Regions from separate parts of the Mesorhizobium sp. M0626 genome, predicted to be linked through region 4. Evidence: predicted binding sites of a transcription regulator. Region 4 holds the regulator's gene; each other region holds the start of a gene.
What was found. The regulator LexA, encoded in region 4, represses DNA repair genes until DNA is damaged. The targets are predictions, from matches to a motif close to TGTTCNNNNTGTGTTCNG.
Positions count from the first base shown of each region.

Region 1: the regulator LexA is predicted to act here: its motif matches at 2,765-2,782, upstream of NKI37_RS15560 (PA0069 family radical SAM protein).
Region 2: the regulator LexA is predicted to act here: its motif matches at 2,365-2,382, upstream of NKI37_RS12650 (putative DNA modification/repair radical SAM protein).
Region 3: the regulator LexA is predicted to act here: its motif matches at 2,314-2,331, upstream of NKI37_RS22000 (DNA recombination protein RmuC).

Region 1 covers NZ_JAMYQD010000011.1:78,220-83,094, reverse strand. Annotated here, with positions in the region: gene moaB (molybdenum cofactor biosynthesis protein B) at 1-428, shown strand, start outside; gene NKI37_RS15575 (GFA family protein) at 555-986, shown strand; gene NKI37_RS15570 (hypothetical protein) at 976-1,950, opposite strand; gene NKI37_RS15565 (glycosyltransferase) at 2,203-2,706, opposite strand; gene NKI37_RS15560 (PA0069 family radical SAM protein) at 2,857-4,011, shown strand; gene rnhB (ribonuclease HII) at 4,166-4,864, shown strand.
Region 2 covers NZ_JAMYQD010000009.1:9,431-14,305, forward strand. Annotated here, with positions in the region: gene NKI37_RS12645 (UdgX family uracil-DNA binding protein) at 1-1,125, opposite strand, end outside; gene NKI37_RS12650 (putative DNA modification/repair radical SAM protein) at 1,128-2,363, opposite strand; gene NKI37_RS12655 (glutamine synthetase family protein) at 2,483-3,868, opposite strand; gene NKI37_RS12660 (aspartate aminotransferase family protein) at 3,904-4,875, opposite strand, start outside.
Region 3 covers NZ_JAMYQD010000017.1:39,692-44,566, reverse strand. Annotated here, with positions in the region: gene NKI37_RS22010 (GFA family protein) at 1-40, shown strand, start outside; gene NKI37_RS22005 (class I SAM-dependent methyltransferase) at 122-928, shown strand; gene NKI37_RS22000 (DNA recombination protein RmuC) at 1,028-2,281, opposite strand; gene def (peptide deformylase) at 2,385-2,915, shown strand; gene fmt (methionyl-tRNA formyltransferase) at 2,921-3,871, shown strand; gene NKI37_RS21985 (GNAT family N-acetyltransferase) at 3,868-4,374, shown strand; gene truA (tRNA pseudouridine(38-40) synthase TruA) at 4,386-4,875, shown strand, end outside.
Region 4 covers NZ_JAMYQD010000001.1:75,021-79,895, forward strand. Annotated here, with positions in the region: gene kynU (kynureninase) at 1-59, opposite strand, end outside; gene NKI37_RS00400 (GntR family transcriptional regulator) at 228-992, shown strand; gene lexA (transcriptional repressor LexA) at 1,198-1,995, shown strand; gene NKI37_RS00410 (ComEC/Rec2 family competence protein) at 1,989-4,445, opposite strand; gene arr (NAD(+)--rifampin ADP-ribosyltransferase) at 4,552-4,875, opposite strand, start outside.

The DNA of each region.
Region 1 (4,875 bases), on a different contig from region 4:
GCCATGTCCTGGCCGCGCGCGACATCGTCACCGACGACCGGGAGAAAATCCGCGACAAGGTGCTGGGCTGGTCGCGCGACGAAGACATCGATGTCGTCATCACCACCGGCGGCACCGGTTTTACCGGCCGCGACGTGACGCCGGAGGCGCTGGAGCCGATCTTCGAGAAGCGCATGGATGGCTTTTCCGAAGTGTTCCACCGCATTTCCTACGACAAGATCGGCACCTCGACAGTGCAGAGTCGGGCGACGGGCGGCGTCGTCAACGCGACCTTCGTCTTCGTGCTGCCGGGCTCGCCCGGCGCCTGCAGGGACGCCTGGGACGGCATCCTGAAACCGCAGCTCGACTACCGCCACATGCCCTGCAACTTCGTCGAGATCATGCCGCGCCTGGACGAGCATTTGCGGCGCGGCAAGGCCGCCTCGTAAACCAAGGCAAAGTGCCGGCCAAGTGCTGCCTTTGTCAGGCAGAATGGCGGCTGCGCTTTCGAGAGGTCATTTCCTCCGGGTCGTCGGGCGGATAGTCTGTCGCCAAGTCAAGACGGAAGAGATCCAATGAGCGCGCACCGCGGCGGCTGCCATTGCGGCAACATCCACCTGACGTTCGAAACGGGAATGGAGCCGGCCGAGATGGAGATCCGCGCCTGCCAGTGCGCCTTCTGCGTCCGGCATGGCTCACGCGCCGCCGCCGATCCGCAGGGCCGATTGATCGTCTCGGTCGAGGACGAGGCGCGGCTGCACCGATACCGGTTCGGATTGCGCACCGCCGATTATCTCATCTGCCGGGACCGCGGCGTCTATGTCGCTGCTGTGACCACCGACGGCGAACCGAGAGCGATCGTCATCGTCAATGCGCTGGATGACCGGCCGCGGTTCAACCGCGAGCCGGTCCCAATGGACTATGATGCCGAGAACAAAGAGGGTCGCATTGCCCGGCGGCAAGCGCGCTGGATGCCGGTCGAGATCCGCTCCGGCCTCAGCGGATGACCGGTTCGCCGTGGAAGCGGCGGCGCGAGGGCGGCGAGACGCCGAAGCCGACCTCCATCATCAGCCGTGGCGTGGTGGACGGCACGGTGCCCATGTGGAAGCCGAACGGGTCCTCGACGAAGCCGAGGCCGGCCTCGCCGGTCAGCGTGACCGGGCTGTCGTCGCCATAGACCTTGAGCACGTCTTGCGCCGGATGGCCGACCAGCAGCGTCAACTGGTGCTTGAGGCTGCGCCTGTTGTGGCTGCCTTTGACATAGACATGCGGGCCGGTGCCGGCATCGCAGGGCTTGAGATAGAAGAAGAATTTCAGCATCCGCCAGTCGTCGAGATCGAAATGATATTTGCCGAGCGAGGCAAGGTTCTTGTCGGCGTCGGAAGCCTCGCCGGTCGGAAAGCTCCACCAGACACGCGTGGTGATCAGCTTTGCCTGCCCGCCCAGATAGTGCTGGGCGATGTCGAGCAGCAGCGGATCGTTTTGGATGGCGAGTGCTGCCTTGCAGCTGAGGATGCGCTCGAAATAGTGGCCGCTGAGCAAAGAGCGGCCGAACCGCTTCTCGGCTTCTGCGTGTTCTCCGGGCATGAATTCGAGCCGGCGGTCGAAATTGCCGAAGCACGGCGTGCTCTGAGCAAAGCTGGCGATCTCTTCGTGGATTGCCTGCGGAAGGACCAGTCCGGAGAACAGGCCATCGGCGCGCAGCGCCGCGACGATCGACTTGAGGTCGACGCCCCTGAACATCGTCGCTCCGGCACTCTGCGCGGGGCGCGCGGCTTTGGCGCCAAGCCAGTGCAGTTTGCGCGCCGGCATGGTGCGGGCAAGCACGAACATCGGCAGCCATGCGGGATTTTCGCGCAGGTCGGACAGATAGGTCGGGATACGCACCGCAATGCGGCGGAGCTGGCTGCCGTTGCGGGCAATGGCTTCCAGACTGGGGGCGCCGGATTTGTCAGGGGACGAAAGGTTCATCGGGGTCCTCAGATATGAACGGCAGCAACGACGACGCGGCGCTTGCTTACCGCTCCGGCACTACCCAAACCCCGATATCCCGCATCAACGGAATGCTAATCCCGCGTCAGCTTTTGTGCAATGCACAATAGCTTTTTGCGGCGAAAAAGAGGGATGGTGCTGCGACCGTGCCAATGCGGATGAGACGCCGACGCTGCCCCTCATCCGCCCTTCGGGCACCCTTCTCCCTGGGAACGGGAAAAGGGAGAAAGATCACTTCTTCGGCGCCAGCCAGATTTCGGCGTCGAGCCGCCTGGTGGCGAGACCGCGCGCAAGGGCTTCGGCGCTGTGCGCGTTCTTCGACAGGGCAGCGGCCTGGCGCTTGCTGATGACCAGCCCTTCGGCCAGCGCCCGGTTGCCCGAAAACACCCGTGACAGGAACGGCGTGCGGCTGCCGCGCGCACGGGAAAAGCGCGCCGGCATGGTTTGCCGCGCCGTGTGAGCGACAACGTCGTCGATCCAGCCCTCCGCCAGCCTTGCGCCGGGTTCCAGAAACAGCAGCCAGTCACCCTTCGCCTGCCTGATTCCCGCGGCAATGCCGCCGGCCACGAAGTGGCAGCCGGCATGATCGGCAACCCGATGCGTCTGGTCGGTCGAGCCGGTGTCGCAGACGATGACATCGCGCACCACGCCCTCGACCGCGCCGCCGATCAACGAGGCGAGCGTGCGGGCAAGGCCTTCTTCGTCATCCCGGGTTTCGATGAGAACGCTGAGCATTTTTAGCCGAATAGCGGAAAGCCCGGCGCAGCGCCAGTTTTGCATGGCCCAACGAAAAAGTTCTTGCTTTGTTCTCATCAGCGAAATAGGATTATTTTCATGAACAGAGCGATTCGACAGCCAGCCGACAGTCCTTGGGAAAGGGCCAAAATGGAACATATCGTGCGTGCGGACATTGCTGCTTTCGGAGCAGGGCGAGCCGAGATGGCCAATGCGATGATCGAACAGAGCGGCATGCGCGTCCGTCCGGATCGCAACCGCGGCCGTTCCGCGGGCATCAACCCGTCCGGCCGGTTCGAGCCGGTCAGCCGGGATGTGTTCGACGACGGCTGGAATTCGCTGGAGGAATTGCCGCCGTTCAAGACCGAAGTGCAGGTCGAGAAGCCGCGCACCATCATCACCCGCAACGAATCGCCCGACATTTCCTTCGACCGCTCGATCAACCCCTATCGCGGCTGCGAGCATGGCTGCGTCTATTGTTTCGCCCGGCCGACGCATTCCTTCATGGGCCTGTCGCCGGGGCTGGATTTCGAAGCGAAGCTGTTTGCCAAGCCGGATGCGGCGCGGCTGCTCGACAAGGAACTGTCGAAGGATGGCTATCAGCCGCGCACCATCGCGATCGGCACCAACACCGATCCCTACCAGCCGATCGAGAAACAATACCGGATTATGCGCGAGATCCTCGAAGTGCTGGAGGCGCGCGGCCATCCGGTCGGCATCGTCACCAAATCCCATCTGGTGACGCGCGACATCGACATCTTGTCGCGCATGGCCGAACGGGGCTTGGCCAAGGTGGCGCTGTCGGTGACAACGATGGACCGCATGCTGGCGCGCACCATGGAGCCACGCGCGTCGACGCCGACCAAGCGGCTTGAGGCGATCCGGCAGCTTTCCGATGCCGGCATTCCGGCCTCTGTCATGGTGGCGCCGATCATTCCCGGCCTGACCGACCAGGAGATGGAGCGCATCCTCGATTCGGCACGCGCCGCAGGCGCCCGCGAGGCCGGCTATGTCATCCTGCGCCTGCCGCTCGAGGTGGCGCCGATCTTCAAGGACTGGCTGCTGCGCCATTATCCCGACCGCTATCGGCACGTGATGTCGCTGATCCGTTCGATGCGCGACGGCAAGGACTATGATTCGGAATGGGGCAAGCGGATGAAAGGCGCCGGCCCCTATGCCTGGCAGATCGGCCGGCGCTTCGAGATCACGGCCAAGCGGCTCGGCCTCAACGCCGAGCGGCGCACGCTCCGAACCGACCAGTTTGTCGCCGCCGCCAAGGCGACCGAGCAGCTGATGCTGCTCTGAGAGTAGCGCCTGCCCTGCCCTCGTGGCTGTCAGGCGACCCAAGAATCCCGTCCGGCCTGTCCCCCGGCCTGCAGACGGTGCCCTCCCGGTCTTGCCCCACTCGACCTTGGAGGGACTTGCGGAGAATCGGAGCCGATGCGAACCTCGCCGCAACATGGCTCGCGCACGTTCCGATTCTCCGCTTCTTTTCGAAATCGTCGAAAAGCCCGACTTCTCCTTCGAGACGAAGGCGATGGCGGAAGGCCTGTGGCCGGTGGCAGGCATGGACGAGGCCGGCCGCGGTCCGCTGGCCGGGCCGGTGGTGGCGGCGGCCGTGATCCTCGATCCCGCCAACATTCCCGACGGGCTCGACGATTCCAAACGGCTCAACCATTTGCAGCGCGAGGCGCTGTTCCTGAAAATCCTGGGGTCAGCGCTCGGCGTGTCGATGGCCTCGGTCAGCGCCGAAGGCATTGACGGCAGCAACATCCTCAAGGCCAGCCTGGAAGCCATGCGCCGCGCCCTTGCCGGCCTGCCGATCCAGGCGAAGCTGGCGCTGGCCGATGGCCGCGATGTGCCGCCGGGCCTCCTCTGCGAAGGCCGCGCGCTGATCAAGGGCGACCAGCGCTCGCAATCGATCGCCGCCGCCTCGATCGTCGCCAAGGTGATGCGCGACCGCATGATGTGCGGCTGCGGCAGCCATCACGAGCGCTACGGGTTCGAGGTCCATATGGGCTACGCCACCGTGCGGCACCGCACCGCGATCGAAGCGCATGGGCCGGTGGCAAGGCTGCACCGGGCATCATTCGCGCCGTTCAGGCTGGGTGGGGTTGAGGTGGTGGAAGAAGAAGGGTTTGTCGGGTTGGACAGCTAATCTCCCCCCTT
Region 2 (4,875 bases), on a different contig from region 4:
GACGGCGTTGGTGACGTAGACTTTTTGCCGGTCGACGCCTGCGTCATCGAGAATTGCATCGAACACTTTGCCCGCTGGCCCGACAAAAGGTTTGCCGGCGAGATCTTCCTGATCGCCAGGTTGTTCGCCGACGAAGACCACTTTGGCATCATCCGGCCCCTCGCCGAACACGGTCTGTGTCGCGTCGCGCCACAACGGGCAGCGGCGGCAGCCTTTCGCGGCTTCGCGTAGCTCGGAAATGGTGTTGGCGTCATCGTCCGGCGCCTCGGCCGGCTCGCGCTTCGGCCAATGTTTCGCCTGCAGCTTGGCGTGGTGCGGCGCCGGCGTTGTCGGCAGTCTGGCAATCATATCCCTGGCGGCCTCGTCCGCTCCTGCGATCAGATCTGGAATGAGCGAGGCCTCGGGAAGGTTCCGCCAATATTTCTTCGGCATCTCCTTCTGCATCGCCTTCACCTTGAGCCGCGCCGGGTTGAAGATGTTTTCGAAATAGGTCAGCCACAACGCCTCGGTGTCGTCCTGATCGGGTGCATCGCCCTTGGCCGCACCCGGCCCGATCGCCAGCCTTTCGCCGTTCCAGTCGGCGGAGGCATAGGGCGTCAGGATGGTCCAGCGCATGCCGGTGAACCGCCGGACGAAGAAATCCGCGTTGCGCTCGACAATGAAATGCTCCGGCTCGAACCAGGCGACGTAGCGCTCGTTCTCGCCGTCGCCGATCTTCCGGAAGCGTACGAAGGCATGCATCTTATGGCTGTCGCGCCGCACCGCCTTTTCCATGGCTTCGAGCCGCCTGGTGTCGGGATCGGATGCGATCGCCAGCAGTTTCGGCTCGGTGCGCAGGCGCCAAAGCATCCAGTAGAGAAAGGCAAACCGGCCGGGGTCGGAGTGGCAGAAGGCCGTTTCGGCATGGGCGATGAACTCGCGCGGGACGGTAAGCTGCGCGCCCTCTGGCACCGCCGGCAAGGCATCTTGAGTATCATTGGCGTCGGACCCGACACCCCAACTAATATCCTCAGGTCGGACCTCATTCAGCGCCAGACGCCGTGCCGCATCGCGCCAACCGGCGAAATCGGTCTGGCTCGCTAGCCGGACAGTGTATCGGGCAAGGTCGAGCTGGGCCGGCTGCATGGTCAAAACAGAGACAGTTGTTCGCAGGACTTTACGATCGTGTCGCGCAAGCCGGTCTTGTCCGTTAGTCCACCCGGCGACCAGCCTTCGGCGATGATGAAGGGCCTCAGCTTGGCGATCGAATGGCAGATCCGTCCGACATCTTCCAGCCGCATGTGTCGGTGGCGGCGGGTTTCAAGGATCTTCGCCACCACCTTGGTGCCCAGACCCGGAACCCGCAGCAGCGCTTCCCGATCGGCGCGGTTGATGTCGACGGGAAACCTCGCCCGATTGCGCAAAGCCCAGGCGAGCTTGGGGTCAATGGCGAGATCGAGCATGCCGTCGCTGCTGCCGGCGAGGATTTCCGGCTGCGAAAAGCCGTAGAAGCGCATCAGCCAGTCGGCCTGATAGAGCCGGTGCTCGCGCATCAGCGGCGGTTTCTGCAGCGGCAGCGACGATGACGAATCCGGGATCGGGCTGAAGGCGGAGTAATAGACGCGCCGCAGATGGTAGCTGCCATAGAGCCGCGCACTGGTGTGCAAGATGCCGTCGTCGGATGTCTTGTCGGCGCCGACGATCATCTGCGTCGACTGACCTCCGGGCGCAAAGCGTTCGCGCTTCTTGGTCCTCAGCGTCGGCTCGGCTTTTTCCTCCATCTTCCGGCGCAGGTTCGCCATGGAAAGGCGGATCGTTTCCGGCTTCTTCTCCGGCGCCAGTTTCTTGACGCCCTCATCGGTCGGCAGTTCGACGTTGATAGACAGCCGGTCGGCGTAGAGCCCGGCCTGCTCGACCAGTTCGGCCGAGCTTTCCGGAATGGTCTTCAGATGAATATAGCCGGAGAATTTTTCGTCCAGCCGCAGCCGCCGCGCCACCTCCACCATCTCGGCCATGGTCTCGTCGGGCGAACGGATGACGCCGGAGGACAGGAAGAGGCCCTCGATGTAGTTGCGCCGGTAGAAATCCATGGTCAGCTTCACCACCTCGTCGATGCTAAAGCGGGCGCGGCGCACATTCGATGACGAGCGGTTGATGCAGTAGCTGCAATCGTAAATGCAGAAATTGGTGAGCAGGATTTTCAGGAGCGAAATGCAGCGGCCATCCGGCGCGTAGGAATGGCAGATGCCCATGCCTTCTGTGGAGCCGATACCGCCGGATTGGAGCGAATCCTTCTTCGCCCAGCCGGACGAGGCGCAGGAAGCATCGTATTTGGCGGCGTCAGACAGGATTGCCAGCTTTTCACGGACGGTAGGTGCGCTCATCCGTTCATGATATGTTCTTGAAGGCTGCAGCGCCACCTCATTTGATGCAGGCGGCGAAAAAGTAATCGCCGCCTGATCGTCGGGCTAGCAGGACGACTGCCCGAGTTCCAGGCGGTCTCTCAGACCTCATGGAGGTAGAGGTGGTAATCCAGCTCGCTGACGGTGCGGGCGACGCGCAGATACTCCGACTGCTTGATCGCCACGAAGGTGCGATGCAGATCCTCGCCAAGCGCCTCTTTCAGGAAGCTCGATGCCCGCGCCGCCTCGATCGCAGCGCGCCAGTCGACCGGCATGGTCGTGCGCGTGATGGCGGCTTCATAGCCATTCCCAGTGGTTTCGGGGCCGGGGTCGAGGCCTTCATCCAGACCCTTGATGATGCCGGCCAGCACCGTTGCCGCGATCAGGTAGGGATTGGCGTCGACACCCGACGGCCGGTGCTCGATGCGCCGGTTCTTGGCGTCGCCCGCCGGGATGCGCAGCGCCACCGAACGGTTGTTGACGCCCCAGGTCGGCGCCACCGGCGCATAGGACTGCGAGACGAAGCGCCGCCAGGAATTGGCGTGCGGCGCAAACACCAGCATCGATTCGGCCATGGTCTGGATCAGCCCGCCGAGCCCCTGCAGCAGCGGCAGCGACCAGCTTTCGCCGCCAGCCTCGGCAAAAACGTTGCGGCCGTTCTTGTCCTGCAACGAAACATGGAAATGCATGCCGGAGCCGGCGTATTTTTCGATCGGCTTGGCCATGAAGCAGGCGGTGACACCATGGCGGCGCGCCTGCGCCCGCACCAGCCGCTTCAACATGACGAGGTCGTCGGCCGCCCGCATGACATCCTTGCGATAGTTCAGCGTCAGCTCGTACTGGCCGGGCGCGTATTCGGAAATCACCGTTTCGGCCGGAATGCCTTGCGCCTTGGCCGCGGCATAGATGTCGGAAAACAGCGGCTCCATGCCGTGCAGATGGTCGACGGAATAGACTTCCGTCTTGGCCGAGCGGCGGCCGTCGAGCACGGCGTCCGCCGGCTTTACCTTGCCGTCGGCGTCACGCTCATTGGCAAGCAGGAAAAATTCGAGTTCGAAGGCGCCGGCGGGATAGAGGCCCTTGGCCGCCAAGATGTCGACCTGCCTGGCCAGCGCCAGCCGTGGGTCCGACGACATAGGCTGTCCCTCGAGATGGTACATCGCCATCAGCAACTGGCCGCGCGGCGGGTTCGTGCCGTAAAGCGGCACCAGGGTGCCGGGGATCGGCCAGGCCCTGAGGTCGCCATCGCCGGTCGTCCAGATCAGCCCGGTTTCGTGAACATCCTCGCCGGTGATGTCGAGGCCGAGGATCGAGATCGGCATGTGGCGGCCGCCCTCGAAGATGCTTTTCAGCTCATGCCGGCGCACGATCTTGCCGCGGCCGACCCCGTTGGCGTCGGTCAAGACGATATCGAAGGCTTCGATTTCGGGATGGGCGTCGAGAAAGGCTTGCGCCTCGGCGGGCGTCGAGCCCGAAGGTGAAGTCATGATTAGTGTACTCGAGTTTGGCTTGGCAGCTTGTCTCATGCCGTCAGCCTTGCCGCAACCGTGGCGAAGGCGGTGATCAGCCGGTTGACCTGGGCGCCGGTGGTGGCCGGTGAGATCAGCATCATGTTGTGAAAGGGCGCGATCAGCACGCCCTGGTTGACCAGCGCGACATGGATAGCCGCCTCAAGCTCCGGCGCATGGGCAGTCTCGGCTTCGGCGCCGTTCCTGAGCGGGCCAGGGGCGCAGATGAACTCGACGCGGGCGCCGACGCGGGCGACATGCCAGGGCAGATTGTAGCGATCGATGACGCCGGTCAGCCCGGCATCGAGCCGCAGGGCGAGGCGATCCATCCGGGCATAATTCTCCTGCGTCATCACCTCTTCGAGCGTTGCGCGCATGGCTGCGAACTGCAGCGGGTTCGCCGACAGCGTCGTGCCCATGCCGGAATAGCCCGGCTCCTTGGTTCGGTTGTAGTCGGCATAGCGCGAGGCGACCTCGTCGCTCATGCCCCACACGCTTGCCGGCACGCCACCGGCGATCGGCTTGCCCAGCACGAAAAGGTCGGGCTGCAGCCCGAATTTTCTGGTGTAGCCCCCTGGGCCGGTCGAGATGGTGTGGGTCTCGTCGATCAGCAGCAGCGTTCCGGCCGCGCGCGTCAGTTTGCGCAAGGCGTCGTGAAAACCCGGATCGGGCAGCACCATGCAGGAATTGGTCAGCACCGGCTCGGCGATGACGCAGGCGACATCGCGGTCGGCGAGCGCCGCTTCCAGTGCAGCAACATCGTTGAATTCGATGACCTTCGCCGTCCTGGTCAGGTCGCGGAATTCGCCCGCCAGGCCCGGCCGGTTGACAGCTTTGCCGTCGACCAGCCGGACCATCGTCTCGTCGACCGAGCCGTGATAGCAGCCGTTGAAGACCAGGATCTTTTCCCGACCGGTGATAGCGCGGGCAACACGCAGCGCGAAGCGGTTGGCGTCGGTGGCGCTGGTGGCGATCTGCCAGAACGG
Region 3 (4,875 bases), on a different contig from region 4:
TCCGGAATTCGAGGGCGTAAGCATCGTAGAGGCGCAGTAGCACCTGCCTCCCGGTTAAACGCGGCCCAAACCAGCCAATAATGTGCTAGGCTAGCCATCAAACGGATGGCGGGGGATAGCAATGTCGGAAACGGACAAAGTGTTTGCCGGCTCGATTCCGGAAAACTACGACCGCTACATGGTGCCGCTGATCTTCGAGCCGTTCGCCGCGGATTTGGCACGACGGGCAGCGTCCTTGTCGCCCGGCGCCGTCCTGGAAGTCGCCGCCGGCACCGGCGTTGTTACCCGCGCATTGGCGCCAAAACTGTCCCCTGGCGCAAGCTATGTCGTGACCGACCTCAACCAGCCTATGCTCGACTACGCGGCCTCGCGACAAGCTCCCGACAGTCGCATACAATGGCGTCAGGCGGATGCTCTGGCGCTGCCGTTCGAAGATGCGGCTTTCGATCTCGTTTGCTGTCAGTTCGGCGCGATGTTCTTTCCCGACCGAGCCGCCGGCTATCGCGAAGCAAAGCGGGTCCTGAAGACCGGCGGCCATTTCCTGTTCAACGTGTGGGATCGCATTGAAGAGAATGTATTCGCCAATGATGTGACGAATGCTCTTGCGGAGATTTTTCCGAACGATCCGCCCCGCTTTCTCGCCCGCACGCCGCACGGCTACAATGACACTGCATTGATCCGCGGCGAGTTGGAAGCCGCAGGTTTCTCCCGTGTGGTGATCGACACGAGGGCCGAACAAAGCCGTGCCTCCTCGCCGCGCCTTCCGGCGGTTGCCTATTGCCAGGGAACTCCGCTTCGCAATGAAATCGAGGCCCGAGGAAAATTGGAAGCCGCAACCGATCACGCCGCGTCCGTGATTGCAGCCAGACACGGCAGCGGCGAGGTTGCGGCCAAGATCCAGGCACACGTGATCGTGGCTACGGTCTAATGCATGGCGCCAGAAGTGTGCCGCGGTTCTGGGGCAACGACATGCATCAAAACAAAGACTTAAGGCGCGTCGTATGAATCCGTTTCAGCGCGACGCGCTTTAATCGTCGCCTTCGACGACACGTAGCCTGAGCTGCCCCGTCTTGGAATCCGCCACCCGCACCCCGGCTTCGGCCTTGGCGGGTCCGCCACCGCGCACTTCGGCTTCGTTTTCGCCAAACTCCAGCGCTTCGATCTTTTGGCCGCGCTTGGTCACCTTCGACGTCGACACCAGTATCTCGTCGATATCCTTGGCCGACTGGCCAAAATGCGTCTGCAGCCGGCGCACGCGTTCGTCGACGCGCGCGACGTCCTCCATCAGCCGGATCACCTCGCCCTGGATCAGATGCGCCTGTTCGCGCATGCGGGCGTCCTTGAGGATGGCCTGGATGACCTGGATCGACAGCATCAAAAGCGACGGTGAGACGATGATGACACGCGCCCGGTGCGCCTTCTGGACCACGGCGTCGAAATTCTCGTGGATTTCGGCGAACACCGATTCCGACGGCACGAACATGAAGGCGGTGTCCTGCGTCTCGCCCTGGATCAGGTATTTTTCCGAGATATCGCGGACGTGAATTTCGATGTCGCGGCGGAAAGCCTGGGCCGCGATCTTCTGTTGTTCGGCGCCATCGGCGGCGCGGATGGCGTTCCAGGCTTCCAGCGGAAACTTGGCGTCGATGGCAAGCTGCGGCGCACCGTTCGGCATCCTGACCAGGCAGTCGGGACGGCTGCCGTTTGACAGCGTTGCCTGGAACTCGTAGGCGCCCATCGGAAGGCCGTCGGCGACGATCGCCTCCATGCGCGACTGGCCGAAGGCGCCGCGCGTCTGCTTGTTGGACAGGATCGCCTGCAATTGCACGACCTGGCCGGCCAGCGACTGAATGTTGCCTTGCGCGGTGTCGATGACCGCCAGCCGTTCCTGCAGTTTGGCGAGGCTCTCATGCGTCGATTTGGTCTGTTCGGTCATGGTTTGGCCGAGTCGGCCGGTCATGGCGTCGAGGCGCTGGCCGATCGACTGGTTGAGTTCGGCCTGCCTTGCGCCGAACACGTCGGCGATGGCGCCCATGCGGCCCTGCATCTCGGCCTGGCTTTGCAAAATGCCGGCCATCCGCGCCTCGGCGTCGCGGGCGTGGTCGGCGGCTTCCGCCGCGGCGATGGTGCGCGCCTTGGCCGATCGCCACAGCGCCACGACAAGCGCCAGGAACAGGCCGAGAAACACCAGCGCGCCGATGGCCAGTGCATGGCCGAGCGTGATCGTCGTCGCGCCAAGCCGGGCAACGGGTTCGGAAAGGATGGTGCTCAGGTCGTTCATCCCGCCAGCATAGCCGATTCGCAGACCTGGCACAGATCAAAACGTGAACGAGACCGATTCGCACCGGTTGACGCTTCTCCTGCGACGTTTTAGGTGAGGCGCCATGTCGATCAAGCCGCTCATCATCCTTCCCGATCCTATCCTGCGCCAGGTTTCCAAACCGGTCGAACGCGTCGACGCGCCTTTGCGCAAACTGACCGACGACATGCTGGCGACGATGTATGATGCGCCGGGCATCGGCTTGGCCGCAATCCAGATTGGCGAGCCGCTGCGCATGCTGGTCATCGACCTCGCCAAGGAAGACGAGCCGCCGGCGCCGCATTTCTTCATCAATCCCGAAATCCTCGAAAGCGCCGACGCTCGCTCCGTCTACGAGGAAGGCTGCCTGTCGATCCCGGACTATTACGCCGAGGTCGAGCGTCCCGCCTCGGTGCGCGTGAAATATCTCGACCGCGACGGCAAGCTGCAGGAGATCGAGGCCGAAGGCCTGATGGCGACCTGCCTGCAGCACGAGATCGACCATCTCAACGGTGTGCTGTTCATCGACCACATCTCGAAGCTGAAGCGCGACATGGTGGTCAAGAAGTTCAAGAAGCTCGCCAAGGACAAGGCGCCGGGCAAGCTGGTGGGATAGGGAAGATGCCGCTTCGCGTCATCTTCATGGGCACGCCGGAGTTTTCGGTGCCGGTGCTGCGCGCGATTGCCGAGGCCGGGCACGAGATAGCAGCCGTCTACACCCAGCCGCCGCGCGCCGCGGGCCGCCGCGGGCTGGAGCTGACACCGTCGCCGGTGCAGCGCGAGGCTGAGCGGCTGGGCATCGAAGTGCGCACGCCGCTGTCGCTGAAGGGCGAGGCCGAGCAAGCTGCTTTCCAGGCGTTGCGTGCCGATGTCGCGGTCGTCGTCGCGTATGGTTTGCTGTTGCCGAAGGCTATTCTGGAGGCTCCGCGCCTCGGCTGCCTCAACGGCCACGCCTCGCTTTTGCCGCGTTGGCGTGGTGCAGCTCCCATCCAGCGCGCCATTATGGCCGGCGACGTCGAGACCGGCATGATGGTGATGCGCATGGAAGAGGGCCTGGACACCGGTCCGGTGGCACTGGTTGAAAAATGCGCCATAGAGCCCGATATGACGGCCGGCGATCTGCACGACCGCTTGATGAATATTGCTGCCACGCTGATGGTGGAAGCGCTGTCCCGATTGGAGACAAATACCCTGGCATCGACTTTGCAGGCGGCTGACGGGGTGACCTACGCCAGGAAAATCGATAAGTCGGAGACACGTGTGGACTGGACGCGCCCGGCTGCGGAGGTCCACAATCACATTCGCGGGCTGTCGCCATTCCCCGGCGCCTGGTGCGAGGCCGACATCGGCGGCCGCACGGAACGGCTGAAACTGCTTCGCTCGACGCTTTCTGAAGGTACGCTTTCTGAAAGCATGGGCGAGTCGGGAGGAATTCTCGATGACCGGCTGACGGTCGCCTGCGGGTCGGGCGCGGTCAGGCTGGTCGAAGTTCAACGGGCGGGCGGAAAGCCTGCTGCCGCGAAGGAGTTTCTGCGCGGGGCCAAGATCGAAAAAGGAATGAAGTTCTCATGAGCATGATGTCGATACGCGGCGCGACGCCGCGGGACCGCGAGGCCATACGCCTGGTCGAGGAACACGCATTCGGCCAGCAGGCGGAGGCCGGGCTGGTCGACGCTCTGGTCACCGGCGGCGACGCCGTTGTCGAACTGGTGGCGGAAGAAGACGGCCAGGTGGTCGGCCACATCCTGTTTTCCAGGCTGTTCGTTAGGAACGGCGGCAAGCAGTTTGCAGCCGTGGCGCTGGCGCCGTTGGCGGTGGAACCTTCGTTCCACGGCTCGGGCATTGGCGGTGCGCTGATCCGCGAAGCGCATATCCGCCTCAGGGATGGCGGCGAGACGCTCGCCGTTGTGTTGGGCGATCCGGCCTATTACGGCCGCTTCGGCTACAGCCATGCGCGCGCCGAAAAGTTCGAGAGCGAATATCAGGGCGAAGCGCTGCAGGCGCTGGCCTGGGGTGACGCACCCGAAAAAGGCAAACTGGTCTACGCCCAGGCCTTTACCGCACTCGCCGCCTGAACGAAGGGTGTATGCCGCGTTTTCGTCTCGATATCGAATATGACGGCAGCCTTTTCGCCGGCTGGCAACACCAGGCGGATCAGCCTTCGGTGCAGCAGGCGATAGAGCAGGCGATCGAGAAATTCTGCGGTGAGGCGGTGCGGATACGCGCCGCCGGCCGCACCGACGCCGGGGTGCATGCGACCGCCCAGGTGGCGCATGTCGACCTCGCCAAGGCATGGCCAAACGACAAGGTGCGCGACGCCGTCAACGCGCACCTGCAGGCGGCAGGCGCGCGCATCGCCATCCTGCAGGCGACGGTTGTCCCCAATGAGTTCGACGCCCGTTTCTCGGCCACCGGGCGGCACTATCTCTACCGCATCCTCAACCGGCGCGCGCCTGCAGCGATGGAAAAGGGCAAGGTCTGGTGGGTGCCGAAGCGGCTCGATGCGAACGCCATGCACGAAGCGGCGAAAGTCCTGCTCGGCCGACATGACTTTACCACCTTCCGCTCGACGCAAT
Region 4 (4,875 bases):
CGCAGCGGATCGGCGGCATCCATTGCTTCGATTGTAGCGAGATCGGGTGTCGTGCTCATGATCCGGCGCCCCTCCATGGACAAACGCGCGCGGCGGAGCCTGCCGCCCAAACATGCCGGCGATCTTGAGTGGTCGCCCTTGAACTGTCAAACATTATATATAATTCACCCATTGAAAGGCTTTGATATATAATGATCCGCCCGAGCGTTTATGTCTGATGGATCACGATGCTGGATGACGAGCAGACCTCGAAGACGGAAGTGGCCTATCGCCTGCTCAGGCGCGATATTCTTGCGACCCGGCTGGCGCCTGCCGCGCCGTTGAAGCTGAGCACGCTGCGCAACACCTACGGCATCGGCTGGACGCCGTTGCGCGAGGCGCTGTCGCGGCTGGAGGCGGAACGGCTTGTGACCGCCATCAGCAACCGCGGGTTTGCGGTCGCTCCCGTCTCTCGGGCGGAGCTCGAGGATTTGGCGCGTGCGCGGCTGGTGGTCGAACTGCCCCTGCTGGTGGAATCGATCGAGAAGGGCGACCGTGAGTGGGAAGACGCGGTCGTTGCCGCCCACTATCGTCTCTCACGGTGCGGGTCTGTTCTCGACGATCCATCGGATGATGCGGTCGACGCGTGGTACGAAAAACACGATGCCTTCCATGCGGCGCTGCTCAGTGCCGCGACATCCAGCTGGCTGCTGCGCTTCAATGCAACGATTTCCGACCAATTGCATCGCCATCACCGCTTTCTGGGTCTGGCCCCGACGCTGCGCGCCGCCGCCGGCCGCACGGACGGACACCGGAAGGCCGTGGCGGCCCTGCGCGACGCCGTGGCGATCGAACACCATACCGCCCTGATGGAAGCGGCCCTCGATCGCGACGTCGAACGTGCGAAAACTCTGATGACCGCTCACATCGGCTACACGCTGCGGGTCTATGCCCAGAGAGAACCCCGCGCGGATGCTGCGCAGCCCCGTCCGAAAAGGAAGCGGCGATCGTAGCCGACGACGCAGGGCACTTTGTCTTCGTTTCACCCCGTTGCTGGCAACTGGGCGCAGGCGGCGCTCGCAGCGCCGAACGTTACGCTGAACAAAACGTCAACACATTCATTAAACTTTAAAAGGTTGCGGAACACAACTGGAACAGATAGTGTTTGTTCTGGGTTTGTTTTTTCTGATTCTGGTTTCAGAACCCTTGGGGGCCGCGATGCTGACGCGCAAACAACATGAGCTTCTGATGTTCATCCATGAACGCCTGAAGGAGAGCGGAATCCCGCCGTCCTTCGACGAGATGAAGGAAGCGCTCGACCTCGCCTCCAAGTCCGGCATCCACCGCCTGATCACGGCGCTTGAGGAGCGCGGTTTCATTCGCCGGCTGCCGAACCGGGCGCGCGCGCTGGAAGTGCTGCGGCTGCCCGACTCGATCGCACCAGGCCTCAACGCGGCGAGGAAGTTTTCGCCGAGCGTCATTCAGGGCAGTCTTGGTCAAGCCGGCCAAGGGCAAGGCGGCCAAGGACAAGGCGGGATGGGCCAAGGCGGGATGGGCCAAGGCGGTCTCGGCCGCCAGATCAAGGCGGGCTCGCCGTCGCGTTCGATGTCTGCCGGCAATGACGATGCCGTTTCCGCGATTTCAATCCCGGTGATGGGACGCATCGCCGCCGGCGTGCCGATCGACGCCATCCAGCATCAGACCCATTCGATCTCGGTGCCGCCCGACATGATCATGGGCGGTGAACACTACGCGCTCGAGGTCAAGGGCGATTCGATGATCGAGGCCGGCATTTTCGATGGCGACACGGTCATCATCCGCAATGCCGACACAGCCAGCCCCGGCGAGATCGTGGTGGCGTTGGTCGACGATGAGGAAGCGACCCTGAAACGCTTCCGCCGCAAGGGCGCCTCGATCGCCCTGGAAGCCGCCAACCCGGCCTACGAGACCCGCATTTTTGGACCGGACAGGGTGAAGGTGCAGGGCAAGCTTGTCGGATTGATCCGGCGCTACTGAGCCGGCTTGGGTTTGTACTTTTCACGCTGGTTGTAAGGCGGCAGGCCGCGCGCGTCGCGGGAGAAGCGGCGTTGCTCGTGCCAGGGGCGATACGGCTTGTCGACGGCGAACCGGATGGTTGGCGCTGCCGCTGCCGATTGCGGATCGAAGAAGACGGCGGCGCTGCCGTCGCGGGCCAGCTGTTTCTTCGTCACGACCAGGACCAGCGGGTCGCGGCACGGATTGTAGGCGGTGGCGTCATCGATGACGATCAGGCTCGCGAAGGCACAGGCCGGCCGCGCCGTCTTGCGGTCTTTCGCAAGAGCTACAATGGCTCCGGAAGGGTGTCGAGCGATACAGAGATCGCCGGTGCAATAGAAGGGCGAGCCGGGCGGCAGATCGAGCGGATCGAGATCGAACCGCGTATCTGTTGCCTCGAAAATCTCGGGCGGGATAATGGTTTCGGCCCGCAGCGCCCGTTTCCAATTGTCCGTGGTGAATTCGTTGGAGCGTTCGCGGTTGAGGGCGAGTTCGCCGCCACCGATCTGCATGGCCACCAAATGTGCGTCCTCGGATATGAGCACGTCGGGCGTAAGCACCTGCGGCACCGTCAACAGGCCGGCCAGCGCGAAAGGCACGGCCGCCAGCCTGAGCCAGGTGGTGGCCATGGTGGCGATGACGAGGGCGACTGCCACCAACAGCACCGAGCGGATGGAGATCAGCCCGACGGCGTCGACCGGCGAGCGCTCGGAAATCCAGGCCGATATAGCGATCATCGCCATCAGACCCTTGCCCATCACATAGAGGAACGGCCCGTCGGCGCCGAACGGCATCGCCAGTGCGCTGAGCACGGCAAAGGGCATGACGATCAACGAAACAATCGGCATCACGGCCAGATTGGCGATCAGGCTGAGCGGCGACACACGCTGAAAATGCCAGATGGCGAACAGCAAGGTTGCACTGCCGGCGATGATCGAGGTCATGGCGAGGCCGCCCATGGCCAGCGCGAATTTTCGCGACAGGAAGCCGACGAAGGAGCGCTTTGCCAGCGGCGTTCTCACCTTGTCGGCGCGGTAATCGGCCCAGCCGGCATAGGCGCCGACAAGGGCGGCGGTGGCGGCAAACGACATCTGGAAGCTGGGACCGACCACCTCGTGCGGCGACACCAGGATGACGGCAATGGCGGAGATCGCCAGATTGCGCATGGTGAGTGCGGCGCGATCAAACAGCACGGCGACAAGCATGACCGCCAGCATGATGAAGCTGCGCTCGGCGGCAACCACGACGCCTGAAATAACGAGATAGGCGGCGATCGAGACAAGCGCTGCCGCGGCCGCATATTTCTTCACCGGCCGGCGCGAAGAGAAAACGGGAAACAGCGCAAAGGCGCCACGCAGCAACGCCATGATGGTGCCGGCAACCAGCGCCATGTGCAGGCCGGAGATGGAGATGATGTGGTAGATGCCGGTGCGCCGCATCGCTTCGTTGACCTCGTCCGGGATGCCGGCGCGCACGCCGACAATCAGCGCCGCGGCAATCTCGCCTTCGGCGCCGCCGATCTTGCCCCTGATATGGTCGGCAATGTTTTCGCGCGCGTTCTCGATTGCCGAGGAGAGCCGTGCGGTCAGCGGCGGCGGTCCCTGCGTAGCAATGGTTTTCGGGTTGCCGAGAAAGAAGCCGCTGCCGCCGATACCGGTGAAATAGCTGTCGAAGGAGAAATCGTAGCTCTCCGGCCGCACCGGACCGGTCGGCGGCAACAGCCTGGCATAGCCGGTGATCAGGGAGCCGGCGGTCATATCGGCGGGAACGGTCCGCGCCGAGAGCCTGACCCGCTCCGGGGCGTAGCGCAGCTCGGGGTAAGCGGTCGAAACCACGTCGAGCGTCAGCCTGATGCGGCCGCTTTCCATCTGTTCGAGACTGACGACGCGGCCGGTCAGCCGTGTCTGAATCTCGGAGCCGAGCATCTGCGTTCCGGCGCGCCAGGTCTCGACCTTGGCGGCGACGACGCCGAGCGCGCACAGCATCGCGGCCATGCAGAACAGATGCGTCCTCGGCCGCGATCGCGTGGCGACAGCGCAACATGTCGCCAGCACCACAATGGCGATTGGCTGCGCAAAGCCCGGCTCGCCGGCCAGCGAGAAGTAGACGATGACGCCGGCTGCCAGGAAAACCGGGACCAGCAGGAAGGCGACGCCCCGGTCGAGCTCCGTGTCGGCAGCCACGGCAAGGCTGCGGCGGAGCGCGGGCCATGACGGGCGGCGAAGCCGTCTGCGCAGTCGGGCGATAGATCCGGGCGCTGTGACTTGCGCCGGCAACGCGTCACCGGGCAGCGCGGGCGCTATGCCGGGATGCGGCTCAGGCAGCGCGAGGGGCAGCGGCTCGGCATAGGGACTATCGGCAAACAGCGAGCGTTCGCTGACGCTTGCCTCGCCGCCTTCGCCTTCCTTCGTGCCCCGGCCACGTCCAGCCATCGGGTCTGCCCCTTGCGCCCCAGACCTCCTATGCTACATGAACGCGCAAAGCGCGAAAGTCCGTGCGGTCGCATCCACCGCGCCGGAATTGACCCGCCAAGGACGCTCAATCCTCAATCATATCCCGGCCCTCCGCCCTCAGGCGAGCAAGCCCATCGTGCATTGCCTTCAATTGTTCCGGTGTATGACCCTGCCATTCAGCGAGCTCCCCCAGGATGAGCAACGGATCACGGGAGCGGTAGGATTTCGTCGGATTGCCGGGAAATTTTTTATCGGTCAGGTTAGGGTCATCCATAAAAAACCCTGTCGGCTTTACGATGTAAATCCTTTGACGACCGTCACCCGTTGCAAGCTCTGCTCCCCAGATGGCGGCTTCCAGTGTCTGGGTGAAATAGATCCATGACAGTGGTTTACCTCTGAAATTGGAAGG